3 linked regions of the Leisingera sp. NJS204 genome follow. The protein of the gene in region 2 interacts with the protein of the main gene of each other region in a pairwise test. Links are inferred from orthologs where the notes say so. Each region holds a gene or a part of one and is shown on either strand. Other genes may lie near its edges.

Evidence for each region. Proteins that work in one complex are often made in the same cells at the same time.
Region 1: the proteins of ETW24_RS10100 (region 2) and ndk interact in binary tests that used the Escherichia coli proteins (3 or more experiments, as listed by UniProt). The link is inferred for Leisingera sp. NJS204 from one-to-one orthologs.
Region 3: the proteins of ETW24_RS10100 (region 2) and ETW24_RS17770 interact in binary tests that used the Escherichia coli proteins (3 or more experiments, as listed by UniProt). The link is inferred for Leisingera sp. NJS204 from one-to-one orthologs.

What each region holds. Positions count from the first base shown.
Region 1 is NZ_CP035417.1:2,327,319-2,332,626, forward strand. The notes cover bases 1,018-3,845. They hold ndk (nucleoside-diphosphate kinase), read right to left. Parts: upstream 2,729-3,845; coding sequence 2,306-2,728; downstream 1,018-2,305. Other genes in these bases: ETW24_RS11385 (TfoX/Sxy family protein), read left to right, coding at 1,175-1,504; ETW24_RS11390 (YqaE/Pmp3 family membrane protein), read left to right, coding at 1,574-1,744; ETW24_RS11395 (DUF4112 domain-containing protein), read left to right, coding at 1,737-2,252; ETW24_RS11405 (ABC-F family ATP-binding cassette domain-containing protein), read left to right, coding at 3,000-3,845. Outside these bases: ETW24_RS11380 (cytochrome P450), read right to left, coding at 1-1,011; more of ETW24_RS11405, read left to right, coding at 3,846-4,859; ETW24_RS11410 (MarC family protein), read left to right, coding at 4,856-5,308. UniProt on the Escherichia coli protein: Major role in the synthesis of nucleoside triphosphates other than ATP. The ATP gamma phosphate is transferred to the NDP beta phosphate via a ping-pong mechanism, using a phosphorylated active-site intermediate.
Region 2 is NZ_CP035417.1:2,054,499-2,058,738, forward strand. The notes cover bases 1-3,000. They hold ETW24_RS10100 (uracil-DNA glycosylase), read left to right. Parts: upstream 1-1,164; coding sequence 1,165-1,836; downstream 1,837-3,000. Other genes in these bases: ETW24_RS10090 (anthranilate synthase component II), read left to right, coding at 1-152; trpD (anthranilate phosphoribosyltransferase), read left to right, coding at 149-1,168; trpC (indole-3-glycerol phosphate synthase TrpC), read left to right, coding at 1,848-2,660; moaC (cyclic pyranopterin monophosphate synthase MoaC), read left to right, coding at 2,673-3,000. In the rest of the region: more of moaC, read left to right, coding at 3,001-3,143; ETW24_RS10115 (molybdopterin molybdotransferase MoeA), read left to right, coding at 3,144-4,240. UniProt on the Escherichia coli protein: Excises uracil residues from the DNA which can arise as a result of misincorporation of dUMP residues by DNA polymerase or due to deamination of cytosine.
Region 3 is NZ_CP035417.1:3,636,398-3,641,688, reverse strand. Bases 1,018-3,828 are described here. They hold ETW24_RS17770 (class I SAM-dependent DNA methyltransferase), read right to left. Parts: upstream 3,242-3,828; coding sequence 1,793-3,241; downstream 1,018-1,792. Other genes in these bases: ETW24_RS17775 (restriction endonuclease subunit S), read right to left, coding at 1,018-1,796. Outside these bases: hsdR (EcoAI/FtnUII family type I restriction enzme subunit R), read right to left, coding at 1-630; more of ETW24_RS17775, read right to left, coding at 648-1,017; ETW24_RS17765 (ankyrin repeat domain-containing protein), read right to left, coding at 3,877-4,233; ETW24_RS17760 (hypothetical protein), read right to left, coding at 4,236-5,291. UniProt on the Escherichia coli protein: The subtype gamma methyltransferase (M) subunit of a type I restriction enzyme. The M and S subunits together form a methyltransferase (MTase) that methylates A-2 on the top and A-3 on the bottom strand of the sequence 5'-AACN(6)GTGC-3'.

The sequences.
Region 1 (5,308 bases), 270 kb from region 2 along the record:
CTTTTCAAACACCTCCGGATCGCGGTTCGCCGCCCCGATCAGCAGATGCAAGTTGGTCCCCGCAGAGACTTTCAGTCCGCCGAATTCCACATCCGCTGTGGTTTCCCGGTTGCCCAGCTGATTGGGCGACCGAAAGCGCAGAACCTCCTCGATGGCAGGTTTGATCAGCTCCGGCTGCTCCAGCAGCCGCTGCTTTTGGTCCGGATGGTCATTCAGCAGCGCCAACCCGTTGCCGATCAGATTGGTGGTGGTCTCGTGACCTGCATTCAGTATAAAGATGCAATTCTGGATCAGCTCAACCTCGCTGAGGGCGCTATCCGCCCCCTCGCCGTTGATCAGCCGTGTCAGCACGTCGGTGTCAATGTCCCCTGGTTTGGCCCGCCGCCGGGCGATCAAATCCTGCAGGTAGGCCTTGAACTCCTCCACCGCCCGGTGCCCTGCGGCCAGCTGATCAGCATTCAGCGCTGGCTCCAGCGCGCCCAGGATGGCCAGCGACCAGTCACGTAGCGGCGCCCGCTCCGCCATCGGCACGTCCAGCAGATTGCCGATAATCTGGATCGGAATGGAGGCGGCAAAATCCTCGATCAGGTCCACATTGGCTGCGCCCGCCATTCTGTCCAGCAAGCGGTCAACCGTCTCAACCAGCCCCGGTTCCATCCTGGCAATTGCCCGCGGCGTCAGCGCCGAGGTCATGATCCTGCGCACCCGCGTATGCAGCGGCGGATCGGAAAACACTAGCGAAGTGGTGTGATGCTCAAACAATGGCGAACCCGCGCCGAATTTTGGCGCAAAAGCTTTCTTCTTGTCCGAGGAAAACAGCGTGGTGTCCCGGTAAACCCTGTCCAGATCGGCATGGCGGCAGACCAGCAGTGACCCATCCGGCTGCGGCAGCACCGGCGCCTCGCGCAGCAAAGCATCGTAAATGGGAAAGGGATCCTCCAGAAAACCCTCAGGCGGGTTCGCCAGATTAAACTCCTCAATATTCACAGATACTTGCTCTCCGCTGCTCATCCGACACCCTCCCGCTGGCCATTCCGGTCAGGGTTTCTGCAGGAAATGCGACTGTCAATCCGCCATTGCGGCAAGAAACCCAGCGTCAGTACGATGCCCCGCAATATACGGCGACGCCCGATTACAGCGTGACAACGGCACCGGGAACAGGTAGAAACAAAACATGAACACACCAATTTCTTCCATCCGAAACCTTGGCCCCGCGTATGAGGAAGCCTGCCACCGGGCCGGCATTTCGTCCGCCGAGGATTTGCGTGCCATCGGCGCTGACGCGGCCTATGCCAAACTTCTGAAAACCGGTACCCGGCCGCATTTCATCGGCTACTACGTGCTGGTGATGGCGCTGCAGGGGCGGCCTTGGAATGATTGCAAAGGCAAGGAAAAAGAAGAGCTTCGCCAGCGCTTTGACGAGATCAAGGCCAGCAGCATTGACACCCATCAAGCAGCATTCGAGGCAACCTTGGACATGATCGGCGTTGTCGCGCGCAAATAGCTGGATGGAACCAAATGGGGTATCCGGGGGTTGGTTCATCAACGGGACATTAACCAAAGGAGATCCTCGATGGACCTGATCCGGATTATTTTTGCAGTCATTCTGCCGCCGCTTGGCGTGTTTCTGCAGGTCGGCCTGGGCAAGCATTTCTGGCTCAACATCCTGCTGACGATCCTCGGCTATATTCCGGGCATCGTGCACGCTGTGTGGATTATCGCGAAGACGCCTGAACATGCCTGACACCGCGCATCACGAAGACCGCCTACAATCATTGCAGCGCCTGGCACACCGCATGGACCGGGCATTCCGCATTCCCTTAATCGGAACGCGGATCGGCTGGGACAGCATTCTGGGTCTCATCCCGGGCGTGGGCGACGCGGTGGCGCTGCTGCCTGCGGGCTATATCCTGCTCTCGGGACACCGCATGGGTGCTTCAAAAGGAACGCTGGCGCGCATGGCCGCCAACATCGGCATTGATGCGCTTGTTGGCACGATCCCGCTGGCCGGCGATCTTTTCGACATTGGCTGGAAGGCCAATACCCGCAACGTCGCCCTGCTGCGCCGCCACTTGGAACAATCAGCCGCGCAGGATGAGCCGTTGGCGAAACGTCTTGCGCGGCGCGGCTTTTCCACCCTGGTTGCGCCCAAGGACTTGGCTGCCTTCAGCCGCTTCGCCACGCGGAAACGGCCCCGCAGACCGCGCAACCGGCAGCACAGCGGGCTTAGAACCGCTTTCTCCAACTCATAAAAAAACCGCGCCAGTCGCCCGGCGCGGCCTTCAGTCATCGCTAAGCCTGCGGCTTAGCCGACCAGCTCGAGGCCGGAGAAGAAATAGGCGATCTCGACAGCGGCGGTTTCCGGTGCGTCGGAACCGTGCACGGAGTTTTCGCCAACCGATTCAGCAAATTCGGCGCGAATGGTGCCGGCCGCGGCGTCCGCCGGGTTGGTGGCGCCCATCACTTCGCGGTTTTTGGCAATGGCGTTTTCGCCTTCCAGAACCTGCGCGACGATCGGAGCGGAGGCCATGAATTCGCACAGTTCGTCGTAGAAGGGACGCTCGGCGTGCACTTTGTAGAACTCGCCTGCCTGGGCTTTGGTCAGGTGAATGCGCTTTTGCGCCACAACGCGCAGGCCGGCTTCTTCGAATTTGGCGTTGATTGCGCCGGTCAGATTGCGGCGGGTTGCGTCGGGCTTGATGATCGAGAAAGTGCGTTCCAGTGCCATGGGGCAGACTCCTGTGCTGAAAAGCCGGACATCATGCCCGGCCCGTTACGAATTGCCGCCCCGATAGCATGGCTCTGTGACAGGATAAAGAGGGGATTACGCAGCTTTGACGCAGCAGCAAGGGCGGCGCGCAGCCCGTTGGCTTTGCCTCCTGAGCCTGCGCCGGTCTTGCCGCGCATCTGCAATAAGCCGGCCACAGCCAGCCACGTCCGGCACCCGCACATGGCCTGCCCCATTGACAAGGGCCAGACAGTACCCCAGTGCAAGGCCCATGTTACGTATCAGCGATATATCCTATGCGGTCGAAGGCCGTCTTTTGTTCGATGGCGCCAGCGCCACGATCCCCACTGGCCACAAGGTTGGATTGGTCGGCCGCAACGGCACCGGCAAAACCACGCTGTTCCGGCTGATCCGCAATGAGCTGTCGCTGGAATCCGGCGCCATTTCACTGCCCAGCAAAGCGCGGATCGGCGGCATTGCCCAGGAAGCGCCATCCTCCAACGTGTCGCTGATCGATACGGTGCTTGCCGCGGACACTGAACGCGCCGAATTGATGGCCGAGTCCGAGACCGCGCAGGATCCCGGACGGATTGCCGAAATTCAAACCCGGCTTTCAGATATCGACGCATGGTCGGCCGAGGCACGTGCCGCTGCCATCCTCAAAGGTCTCGGGTTTGATTTTGCCGCCCAGCAACGCCCTTGCTCCGACTATTCGGGCGGCTGGCGGATGCGGGTGGCCCTGGCTGCGGTGCTGTTTTCACAGCCTGACCTCTTGCTGCTGGACGAACCTACCAACTACCTGGACCTTGAGGGCGCGCTGTGGCTTGAGGCCTATCTGGTCAAATACCCGCACACCGTGATCATCATCAGCCACGACCGCGAGCTGCTGAACCGCTCGGTGAACGGCATTCTGCACCTCGAAGAGCTGGGCCTGACCTATTACTCCGGCAACTATGACCAGTTCGCCCGTCAGCGCGCCGCCAACCGGGCCAATCAGGCCGCACAGGCCAAGAAACAGGACGCCCGCCGCGCCCATCTGCAGGCCTTTGTCGACCGGTTCAAGGCCAAGGCGAGCAAAGCCAAACAGGCGCAAAGCCGGGTCAAGATGCTGGAGAAGATGGAGACCATCCGCGCACCCGAAGACGCCGCGCGCACCGTTTTCACCTTCCCCGAACCCGAGGAGCTGTCGCCGCCGATCATCGCGACCGAGGGCGCCTCGGTCGGCTATGACGGCACCCCGATCCTCAGTCGGCTGGATCTGCGCATTGATCAGGACGACCGTATCGCGCTGCTTGGCAAGAACGGAGAGGGCAAATCCACCCTGTCCAAAATGCTGTCAGGCCGTCTGGATGTGATGGCCGGCAAGATGACCCAGTCCGGCAAGCTGCGGATCGGTTTTTTTGCCCAGCACCAGGTGGATGAGCTGCACATTGACGAAACGCCGCTGCAGCATTTGCAGCGCGAACGCCCGAACGAAGGCCAGGCCCGCCTGCGCGCCCGGCTGGCCGGGTTCGGACTGGGGTCGGATCAGGCTGATACCGAGGTCGGCCGTCTCTCCGGCGGGCAGAAGGCGCGGCTGTCGCTGCTGCTGGCCACCCTGCCCGCTCCGCATCTGCTGATCCTCGATGAACCGACCAACCACCTGGACATCGAAAGCCGCGAGGCGCTGGTCGAAGCGCTGACCGCCTATTCCGGCGCGGTCATTCTGGTCAGCCATGACATGCACCTCCTTAGCCTGGTCGCGGACCGGCTGTGGCTGGTGTCCGGCGGCACAGTGAAACCGTTTGAGGGCGATCTGCCGGCCTACCGCGATCTGCTGCTGACGCGCGACAAACCCGCAGGCAAATCCAAGACCAAGGCCAAGGCCGAAAAACCAAAGCGCCCCAGCCGCGAAGCCATTCAGGCCCTGCGCGCCGAGGTCCGCAAAGGTGAGGCGCGCCTGGAAAAAGTCAGCGAAATGCGCGACAAGCTGGCCAAAAAACTGGCAGACCCTGCTCTTTATGACGATGGACGCAAAGACGAAGCCATTGTCTGGCAGCGCAAATATGCCGAAGTCATGGAAGCCCAGGACCGCGCCGAGGAGCTGTGGCTGAAAGCGGTGGAGAAACTGGAAAAAGCAGAGGCGCAATGATCGACACGGCCTTTCTGATCACCTCATTTGTCACGTTGTTTGTCATCGTTGACCCGATTGGGCTGACACCGATCTTTCTGGCGCTGACACAGGGCATGACGCCCGCACAGCGGCGTGCGATTGCCCTGCGTTCGACCATCACCGCAGCAATTCTGCTTGCGCTGTTTACGGCACTTGGCGAAGCGGTGCTTGGCTTTGCAGGCATTTCCATGGCTGCCTTCCGCATTGCCGGGGGTGTGCTGTTGTTCCTCACTGCGCTTGATATGCTGTTTGAACGCCGCAACAAGCGGCGCGAAGACCGCAGCGAAGAGGATGATTTTGACGACCCGTCCATCTTCCCGCTGGCGATCCCGCTGATTGCAGGCCCCGGCTCCATCGCCACTGTCATCCTGCTGGCGGGGCAGCAGCCTGGCATTGCAGGCTTTGCCATGGTGATGGGCGTGGTGGTC
Region 2 (4,240 bases):
TCACCGCTGAACTGGAAGACGGCACCATCATGGGCCTGCAGCATAACGAGCTGCCGATCCACGGTGTGCAGTTCCATCCGGAATCGATTGCATCTGAGCACGGTCATGCGCTGCTGAAAAACTTTCTCGACGTGATGCAGGTGCCCGCATGAGCGACCGCCTGAAACCGCTTATCGGCGCCGCGGCGGAACGGTCGCTGACCCGCGAGGAGGCTGAAACCGCTTTCACTCTGCTGTTTGAGGGCGAGGCCACGCCCAGCCAGATCGGCGGCCTTCTGATGGCGATGCGCACCCGTGGCGAAAGCGTTGACGAATACGCTGCTGCCGCCGCCGTGATGCGCGCCAAATGCAACCCGGTGAAAGCGCCTGCGGGTGCCATGGACATCGTCGGCACCGGCGGTGACGGCAAGAACACCCTCAACATCTCCACCGCCACTGCCTTTGTGGCGGCCGGCGCAGGCGTGGTGGTTGCCAAACACGGCAACCGCAACCTCAGCTCCAAATCCGGCACTGCCGACATGCAGTCCCAGATGGGCATTAACGTGATGGTCGGCCCGCAAGCGGTTGAAAAGGCAATAAATGAGGCCGGTATCGGCTTCATGATGGCGCCCATGCATCACCCGGCGGTGGCACATGTAATGCCCACCCGGTCCGAGCTTGGCACCCGCACTATCTTTAACATCCTCGGCCCGCTGACCAACCCGGCCGGCGTGAAACGCCAGCTGACCGGCGCTTTCAGCCGCGCGATGATCCGTCCGATGGCGGAAACGCTGAAAGCCCTGGGGTCGGAACGCGCCTGGCTGGTGCACGGTTCTGACGGCACGGATGAGCTGACAATTACCGGCGTCAGCTGGGTCTCCGCTTTGGAGGAAGACGGCAGCATCCGCGATGTCGAACTCCACCCCGAGGACGCAGGCCTGCCGGTGCATGACTTTGACATGATTGTCGGCGGCACCCCTGAAGAAAACGCAATGGCCTTCCGGGTTCTGCTGCAAGGCACGCCCTCTGCCTACCGGGATGCGGTGCTGCTGAACGCTGCCGCTGCGCTGGTTGTCGCGGGTAAGGCTGCCGACCTCAAGGAAGGTGTCGCGCGCGCGGCGGAGTCCATCGACAGCGGCGCGGCCAAGTCCAAGGTCGAGGCACTGGCGCGGATCACCTCAGCCGCATGACCGATCTTCCGCCGGGGCTGGGCGCCTGGTCCAGCCTGCCCTTTTTCACCGACCACTGGCCCGGGATCTCAGCTGCAATTGCTGAGGATCCCCGGACCATCCTGCCGCCCGCGCATCAGCGGTTCGCTGCGCTGGAGCTGACCCAGCCTGAGGACACTCGCGTGGTGATCCTGGGGCAGGATCCCTATCCGACGCCGGGCCACGCCCATGGGCTCGCCTTCTCAGCCGAGCCGGACGTCCGCCCCTTTCCCCGCTCATTGTCCAATATTTACAAGGAATTGGAGGATGATCTTGGTGTCACCCGCACGAATGCGGACCTGCACGGCTGGGCGCGCCAGGGTGTTCTGCTTTTGAACACTGCGCTGTCAGTTCCCGCAGGCGAGGCAAACGGTCACAAGCACTTTGGCTGGCACCACCTGGTGCATCAGGTGCTGGAACTGGCCTCACAAACCCCCACCGCATGCATTCTGTGGGGAAATGCTGCACAAAAGCTTGAAAAACATATCAAACCGGGCGATCACCTGATCCTGAAAACAGCCCATCCCTCGCCGTTGTCGGCGCGGCGCGGTTTCTTCGGGTCCCGGCCCTTTTCAAAAGTGAACAATTGGCTCGCCGCCCGCGGTGAAACTGCCATAGACTGGAACGCAGGAACGGAGGCCCAGGCATGAGTGAAACTGGTATGACCAAAAACGTGCTCGACAAGATCAAGGCCTACAAACTGGAAGAAGTGGCTGCCGCCAAGGCCGCCAAACCGCTGGAGGCGGTCGAGGCTGAGGCGCGCGATGCCTCCCCGGTGCGCGGCTTTGCCGAGAGCTTGAATCAAGCCAACCGCAGCGGTTACGGTCTGATTGCCGAGATCAAGAAAGCCAGCCCCTCCAAGGGGTTGATCCGCCCTGATTTCGAACCGGCGGAACTGGCCAAGGCCTATGAGGACGGCGGCGCGACCTGCCTGTCTGTCCTGACCGACATCCCCAGCTTCCAAGGCGCCAAGGAGTTCCTGAACCAAGCCCGCGCAGCCTGTTCGCTGCCTGCGCTGCGCAAGGACTTCATGTATGACACCTATCAGGTGGCTGAGGCCCGCGCCCTGGGTGCCGACTGCATCCTGATCATCCTCGCCTCGGTCTCAGACGCCCAGGCGCAGGAGCTGGAGGAAAGCGCCTTTGACTGGGGCATGGATGTTCTGCTGGAGGTGCATGACGCCGAGGAACTGGAGCGCGCCTGCAACCTGAAATCGCCGCTGATGGGCATCAACAACCGCAATCTCAAGACGTTTGAGACCACACTGGACACCACCCGGGAACTGTCGCGCATGGTGCCAGCCGACCGCACCATCGTTTGCGAGAGCGGGCTGTCCACGCCTGAGGACCTCAGCGACATGGCCCGTTACGGTGCGCGCACTTTCCTCATCGGCGAAAGCCTGATGCGGCAGGACGATGTCGCCGGTGCCACCCGTGCGCTGCTCGCCAATCCGCTGATGCCTGGCATGATGTAAAGGAGGATCGCAATGAGCCTCACCCATTTCGACACCAAGGGCGACGCCCATATGGTCGACGTCTCAGACAAGGCTGTGACTTCGCGTATCGCCACCGCTGAGGGCCACATTACCATGGCCCGGGAAACCTTTGATATCATTGCTGAAGGCCGTGCCAAGAAGGGCGATGTCCTGTCGGTGGCCCGTCTCGCGGGCATCATGGGCGCCAAGAAGACGCCGGAATTGATCCCGCTCTGCCACCCTCTGCCGGTGACCAAGGTTGCGGTGGAGCTGACACTGGACCCGGACCTGCCCGGCGTGCGGGTTGAGGCGACGGTCAAGACCACCGGCCAGACCGGGGTTGAGATGGAGGCGCTCACCGCCGTCTCCACTGCCGCGCTCACCGTCTATGACATGGCCAAGGCCGTGGACAAGGCGATGCAGATCGGCGGCATCCGCGTGACGCTGAAAGATGGCGGAAAATCAGGCAAGTACGAGGCGTAAATGATCCCGGTCAGCGAAGCCCGCGCGCATCTTTTAACGCTTGTTCAACAGCTTGAAACCGAACAGGTGCCGCTGGCACAGGCCGCGGGCCGGGTGCTGGCGGCTGATCTGCAAGCGCGCCGTGATCAGCCGCCGTTCTCCGCCTCAGCAATGGACGGTTACGCTGTGAACGCCGCTGAGGTTGAGCAGCACGCCATGTTCAAGGTGATCGGCGAAGCCGCCGCCGGTCACGCATTTCAGGGCCGCGCCGGCGCGGGCCAGGCCGTGCGTATCTTTACCGGTGCACCGGTACCTGAAGGCGCAAGTTTTGTTGTTATACAAGAAGATACAACCCGCAACGGCGACCTTATCACCATCACCGGCGCCCCCGGCAGCAACCACAACATCCGCCCTCGCGGCGGCGATTTCACCGATGGCCAGACCGTCACGGCCCCCAAGCGCCTGACACCGGCTGACATTGCCTTGCTGGCAGCCATGAACATCCCCGCGATACCCGTCACCCGCCGCCCGGAGATTGCACTGATCTCCACCGGCGACGAATTGGTGATGCCCGGCGGCACCCCAGGACCGGACCAGATCATTGCCTCCAACACCTTTGGCCTCAAAGCGATGCTCGAAGACCTTGGCGCCCGTGCCCGCATCCTGCCCATCGCCCGTGACACCGAAAGCTCGCTGCGCACGGCCTTTGAACTGGCCGAGGGCGCTGATCTGGTTGTCACCATCGGCGGCGCCTCGGTTGGTGATCATGATCTGGTCGGCAAGGTGGCGCAGGATCTCGGGATGGAGCGCAGTTTCTACAGGGTTGCTATGCGCCCCGGCAAACCGCTGATGGCCGGCCGGATGAATGGCGCTGCTATGGTTGGCCTGCCCGGCAATCCAGTATCGGCCATGGTCTGCGGCCACGTGTTTCTGGCCCCGATGGTGCGATCCATGCTGGGATTGCCTGCACCATCGCAGCAGCACTTGCTGACGGCCGTCCTTTGCGCCCCCCTGACGGCCAATGGTCCGCGCGAGCACTACATGCGGGCAAATGTGCAAAGCGGCCAGTTGCAAGCGTTTGACAACCAGGACAGCTCCCTGCTCACCATTTTGGCCGA
Region 3 (5,291 bases), 1.6 Mb from region 2 along the record:
AGGTTCGCCCGAGAGGTTCCACTTGGCTTGGAACAGCTTCCACGCGATCTGAAAGGCGATGGAAGTTTTGCCCGTGCCGGTGGCGAGAGTCAGGAGAATGCGGCGGTCGTCCTTGGCCAAGGCCTCAAGCGCAGCGTTGACGGCCTTGTGCTGGTAGTAGCGCAGTTCCCACTTGCCGCCGTCTGTCTCGAAATCCACGGCACCGAAGCGCTCGCGCCAGTCGTTATGATCCGCGAATGTACGATCCCATAGCTCCTCGGGCGATGGGAAGGGCAATGCCATATCGCCCTCGGCCCTGCTGCCCATGTCGATCTGATACCAGTTCAGGCCGTTGGAGGCATAGGCATAGCGCGAGCCAAGTCGGGTCGCGTAGTCTTTGGCCTGACCGACCCCGTTGCGATGGCTGACGCCTGCGCGCTTGGCTTCCAGAACGGCGAGCTTCTGGCCTTTATGGATCAGGACATAGTCGGCAGACAGTCCCTTGCCACGCGTGCCGCCAGACTGGATGCGCCCAGGACAGATGACTTCACGCCGAACCTTTGAGCCGTTCTTGCCCCAGCCCGCCGCCGCAAGGACGGGGTCTATGCGCTCGGCGCGGGTGTCGGCTTCGGTTTCGTCGTGAATGCTCATCTTCTCTACTCGTTACGTCATGTTAATTCGCCTGCGAAGGCTTTCTGTAAAAGGGATTGGCGAAGATCGTCGAGGTCTCGCAACGCCGCCTCGAAATTTCTTGCCAGCCTTTGCGTCTCTTCTGACATCGCCTGAGCCCTGCTGACAATTTCCGTTCTCATATCGTCATCAGGGAAAGGAATCGGGATACGGTTCAACTGTTTTTGGTTCAACTTTGGTTGCGCCATACCGCTAACGTATGGCTCTAGTGATATCGAATTCAGGTACAGTCGAACAAATTCTTGAGTGTCAGGGTCGTCAAATCTCAACACATGCGCATGATTGTTAACCCAGGATTTGCCGCTAATCGAAAAGGCAATCGGGTAAGTGCGCGCAAGAAGGTTCGCGCCGTCTTCTGAAATTAACAGAAGGTCCTCATCAAACAGATAGTCGGCAACGTGATCTACGACGCCCGATGCGCCATAGTACGGGATGTCGCCCGCGACGCGTTTTGACTTGGTGATCGGAACGCGCACGCGGTCCAAGTTCTCGGAAATCTGGTCGAGTGTCTTCTCTTGCCAAGCCCCTTCACCAAACACATTCGCAAGGTAGCTCTCGAACAACTCCCGCGCGTTTTGGAGGTTGGCTTCGGCGTGGGCGCGGGCGCGGGCCAGACCCTCGAAGGCCTCGTCCAGAACCGCAACAATGCGCTGCTGTTCTTCGAGCGGTGGGAGGGGAACTGGAATGCCTTTGGCGCGAGAAATAGTAAGAGTACCAACCGTTGCGCCGTCGCTTTTCTTAACGGTGTCGAGCAAGCCATCCCACTGAAAAGCATACTGATAGAACCGTGAGTCCACGTCCACTTTGGGGTGAAAGCGCAATACGCTCGCATCTTTGAAGTAAAATCTGTCGTCTGGCTGCACAACATAACAAGCCCCAAGGGTGCCAACGGCCGAAACCATTAAATCGCCTGAACTCGGGACACCATGCTTGTCTTTCAGCTCCGCGAAATGGTCCTCAGAAATGAAAAGGTCGTTTTCGACCGATCCCTCCTTGGCGAGTTTTACGATTTCACGGGCGCGGTAAAAGGGAACTCCTTCCCGCTGCCATTGTTTCTGCAAGACCCGTTTGCTCGAACCGATCTCGAAGATTCCTCCGAGTGTCTCGTCTTTCCAGCCAGCTTTCACAGCATACCCCGAATTTCTTCAAGGATTTGCGCCGTTTCAGCATCCCGCGCCAGCATGTCGGCAATAATCTCTTCGGGGCTGCGCAGCGCCTCGGCTTCCGGCGCGTTCGGGTTTTTGACCGACAGATCGTAGCTGTCCTCGTCAAGATCGACGCGTTTCACAATCCAGCTTTGCGGCCCGTTCGGGCGGGTGCGTTGTAGCTCGATGAACTCCGCCAGATCATCATCGTTCAGCGGGTTGGTTTTGCCAAGGCTCCGCCCCGGATCGAGCTGGTAGTACCAGATATCCCGCGTCGGCGCGCCTTTCTCGAAGAACAGCACCACGGTCTTGACGCCCGCGCCCTGAAAGGTGCCTTGCGGGCAATCGAGGATGGAGTGCAGCTCCGCCGCCTCCAGCAGTTCCTTGCGCAGCGCGACGGAGGCGTTGTCGGTGTTGCTAAGGAAGGTGTTCTTGATCACCACGGCGGCACGCCCGCCTGCCTTCAGCTTGCGGATGAAGTGTTGCAGGAACAGGTAGGCTGTCTCGCCCGTGCGGATCGGGAAGTTTTGCTGCACCTCGCGCCGCTCGCCGCCGCCGAAGGGCGGATTGGCAAGGATGACGTCGTGGCGGTCCTTCTCCTGAATATCCATCACGTTCTCATTGAGCGTGTTGGAGTGGATCAGGTTCGGGGCCTCGATGCCGTGCAGGACCATGTTCATGATCCCGATGATGTAGGCGAGGCCCTTCTTCTCTTGGCCGTAGAAGGTCTTGGTTTGCAGGGTCTCGTATTCGGATGCGGAGAGCTTGTCGGTGCGGAGGTAGTCATAGGCTTCGCAGAGGAAGCCAGCCGAGCCAACCGCGCCATCATAGATCGTCTCGCCGACCTTGGGGGCCGTGACCTTGATCATGGCACGGATGAGCGGGCGCGGCGTATAGTATTCGCCCCCGTTTCGCCCCGCGTTGCCCATCCGGCGGATACGGGTTTCATAGAGCTGTGACAGCTCGTGCCGCTCGGCCTGGGTGTTGAAAGAAAGGCCGTCCACGGCTTCGAGCACGTCGCGCAAGATATAGCCTGAGCGGAACTTGTTCCGCAGCTCGGTGAAGACTTCGCCGATCTTGTATTGGATCGTCTGCGGGCTTGTTGCGGATTGGCGGAAAGAGGCGAGATACGGGAATAGTTCCTGATCGACAAACTTGATCAGGTCGTCGCCGATGCGGGCAGCGTTGTGGTCAAACTCGCCGTCCTTTTTTGGTGCGGCCCATTTGTCCCAACGAAACTCGCCATCAATGATCGGGGTGTAATCATCGCCATCAAGTTCGGCTCGATCAGCTCGCTCGGTTTCAAGGTCGTGCAGGTATTTCAGGAACAGTACCCAAGAGGTCTGTTCTACGTAATCCAATTCGTTGGCGATGCCTTCTTCCGCGCGAAGGTCTCGTTCGATCTTGTTAAATGCGTTTTCGTACAATGTGCTCTCTGCCCTGACGAGTTGTGGTTTTGGATCACCTTAGCAGGCACATCTTGTGCGTGCATCCCCAAAGAGCCCTAGGGGGCAGTTATCCACATTGGAAGAGCGTGCGAGAATGGCGGGTATGGTTCATTTGATCGGGTTCAGCGCCGATGCGGTGACGGCATCCAATCTGCGGAAGGTTGGTCAGGGTTCCAATGGGGCGCGAAGGCTCCGTGGTCGATGGGATGGTTCCAAGGCAAGGGCAGCTATGAAATGCTTCCTTCCTGGTCTCCATGAAATGGTCATGGGGGTATTGGGGGTAGCAAGAACGCTCCCCCGATTGGTGATGCAACGGCCAAAGGTTGCGAGTGGTTTCAAGGGGCGCGATAGCCCTTTGATCGATGGGTGCAGGGAGAGCGAAGTCTCCTGCGACTGATTGAACGGGGATACGTTCTACTGGCTCTTGAACGGGCTCAATGCCCTGGAAGAGCCACAGGCCGGGGGGATGCAACGGGGGCGCGCAGCGGGACCCCTTGCCAAGCAGCGTGGTAGTACCACGCACAGCTTGCGTTTGGCGCTATTCTAGCCGCCTTCACGTGGAGTAAATGGTAGTACCACATAGTGATCGCGGACTTGCAGGCTTGCATTCTGGCTCATTGCTCATCGGGGATGGGTAGATTTGCTGTCGGGTACATTGCGTTGTGAAGGTATGCCATAGACTGACGATCTTGTCTCGAAGCAGCGTGGTCGAACGGCGTTCGGAGCTGTGCATCTTGAAGCCAGGATGATCCTGCATCTTTCTCCATCGCCAACTTGAGAAACCCAACACTGCCACGCATTGCCGCCACGTGAATCGGCGTCAAAGCGGTGGTTGGTTGACTGGTTCGAAGAGACTGTCCATCCTCTAAGGCCATTCGCAACTCATAGAGGTCATCATCCCTCGCTGCCTTAAAGATGTCAGGCGGCTCTTCCTTGAGCGTCCTATCGTTGTTGGCGGGCGCGGTCTTCATTTTCAGTGATACCCCGCACTGAACTTCTCGGCGATGGCCTCAAGGTAAGGATTGCTCCTCACAAGATCAGCGGTGAGTCTGCGTGATGCTCCGAAAAAGGATGATCCGTCGAAGCGCTGCACCTTCTTCAGCTCTACCTTGTTTGAAACCTCCGGTGGAAATTCAGTCGTATCGATGGTCATGCTGTAAGCCGTGACACTTCCATTCTCGTCCTTGGTTACATCAATGCGCCCATCGGCAATTATTCTCGAATAAGGAAAGAGCTCGTCACCATAGTCATGCACATCTTCATTAGTGAGAACAAAACGCGCATTGACCAGATCACGTCCTTGAAGGGCTCCTGAATATTCATTTGCCGTGACAATCGAATAACCGCGCAAAACAATTGGAAATCGACCTTTCTCCAGTGAAACAAAAAATTCGTCATGGAAGGTGTTTGCCGCTTTGCGTACGGCTGCAACGTCTGAAAAGACAATCGTCAGCGGCGCAATGCCGCCATAGAAACCGCCGCACATGATCAGACAAGTTGGAAACGGAACGCCGAATCCGGCTGTCAAAGAATGGATCAGCGTGTGTGGCGGTGTTCCATCAAGGATTTGAGCAACGGGCTCGCTCAGATAACCTGAGGCAAAGATATCTCTGAGCGCCTGTCGGTGGAAATTCGTACGCTCCTTGTTGTAGCGCACCTCAAATCCATTGAAGCCGCCTTCGATCATTACTTGCTGTGCGAAGCGGTTGATAAAGGCGAATTTGGCATCGCCAATGTGATGTGAAGACTTGCTTCCGAACCACTTCTTTAGGTCATCCAGCGTGAGCCGCGAGTCTCGTTCGTTCGCAGCTCGTCCTTTGAAGCCGTCAGACTTCGCACGATCACGAAGCTCTGTGTCTTCGGGGGCCATGATCAGATCGCGAAGCTTCTGGTTCCCGATCCCATTGACGTCTTTGTACTCCATAAGCGCCCGTCGATAGTATTCTTTAAGGCTGGTAGGGAAATATCCCAGCGTCCTGTCAGCTTGAATAAGGCCTGGCGGGCTGACTGGCAGCGAAACCCGATCACC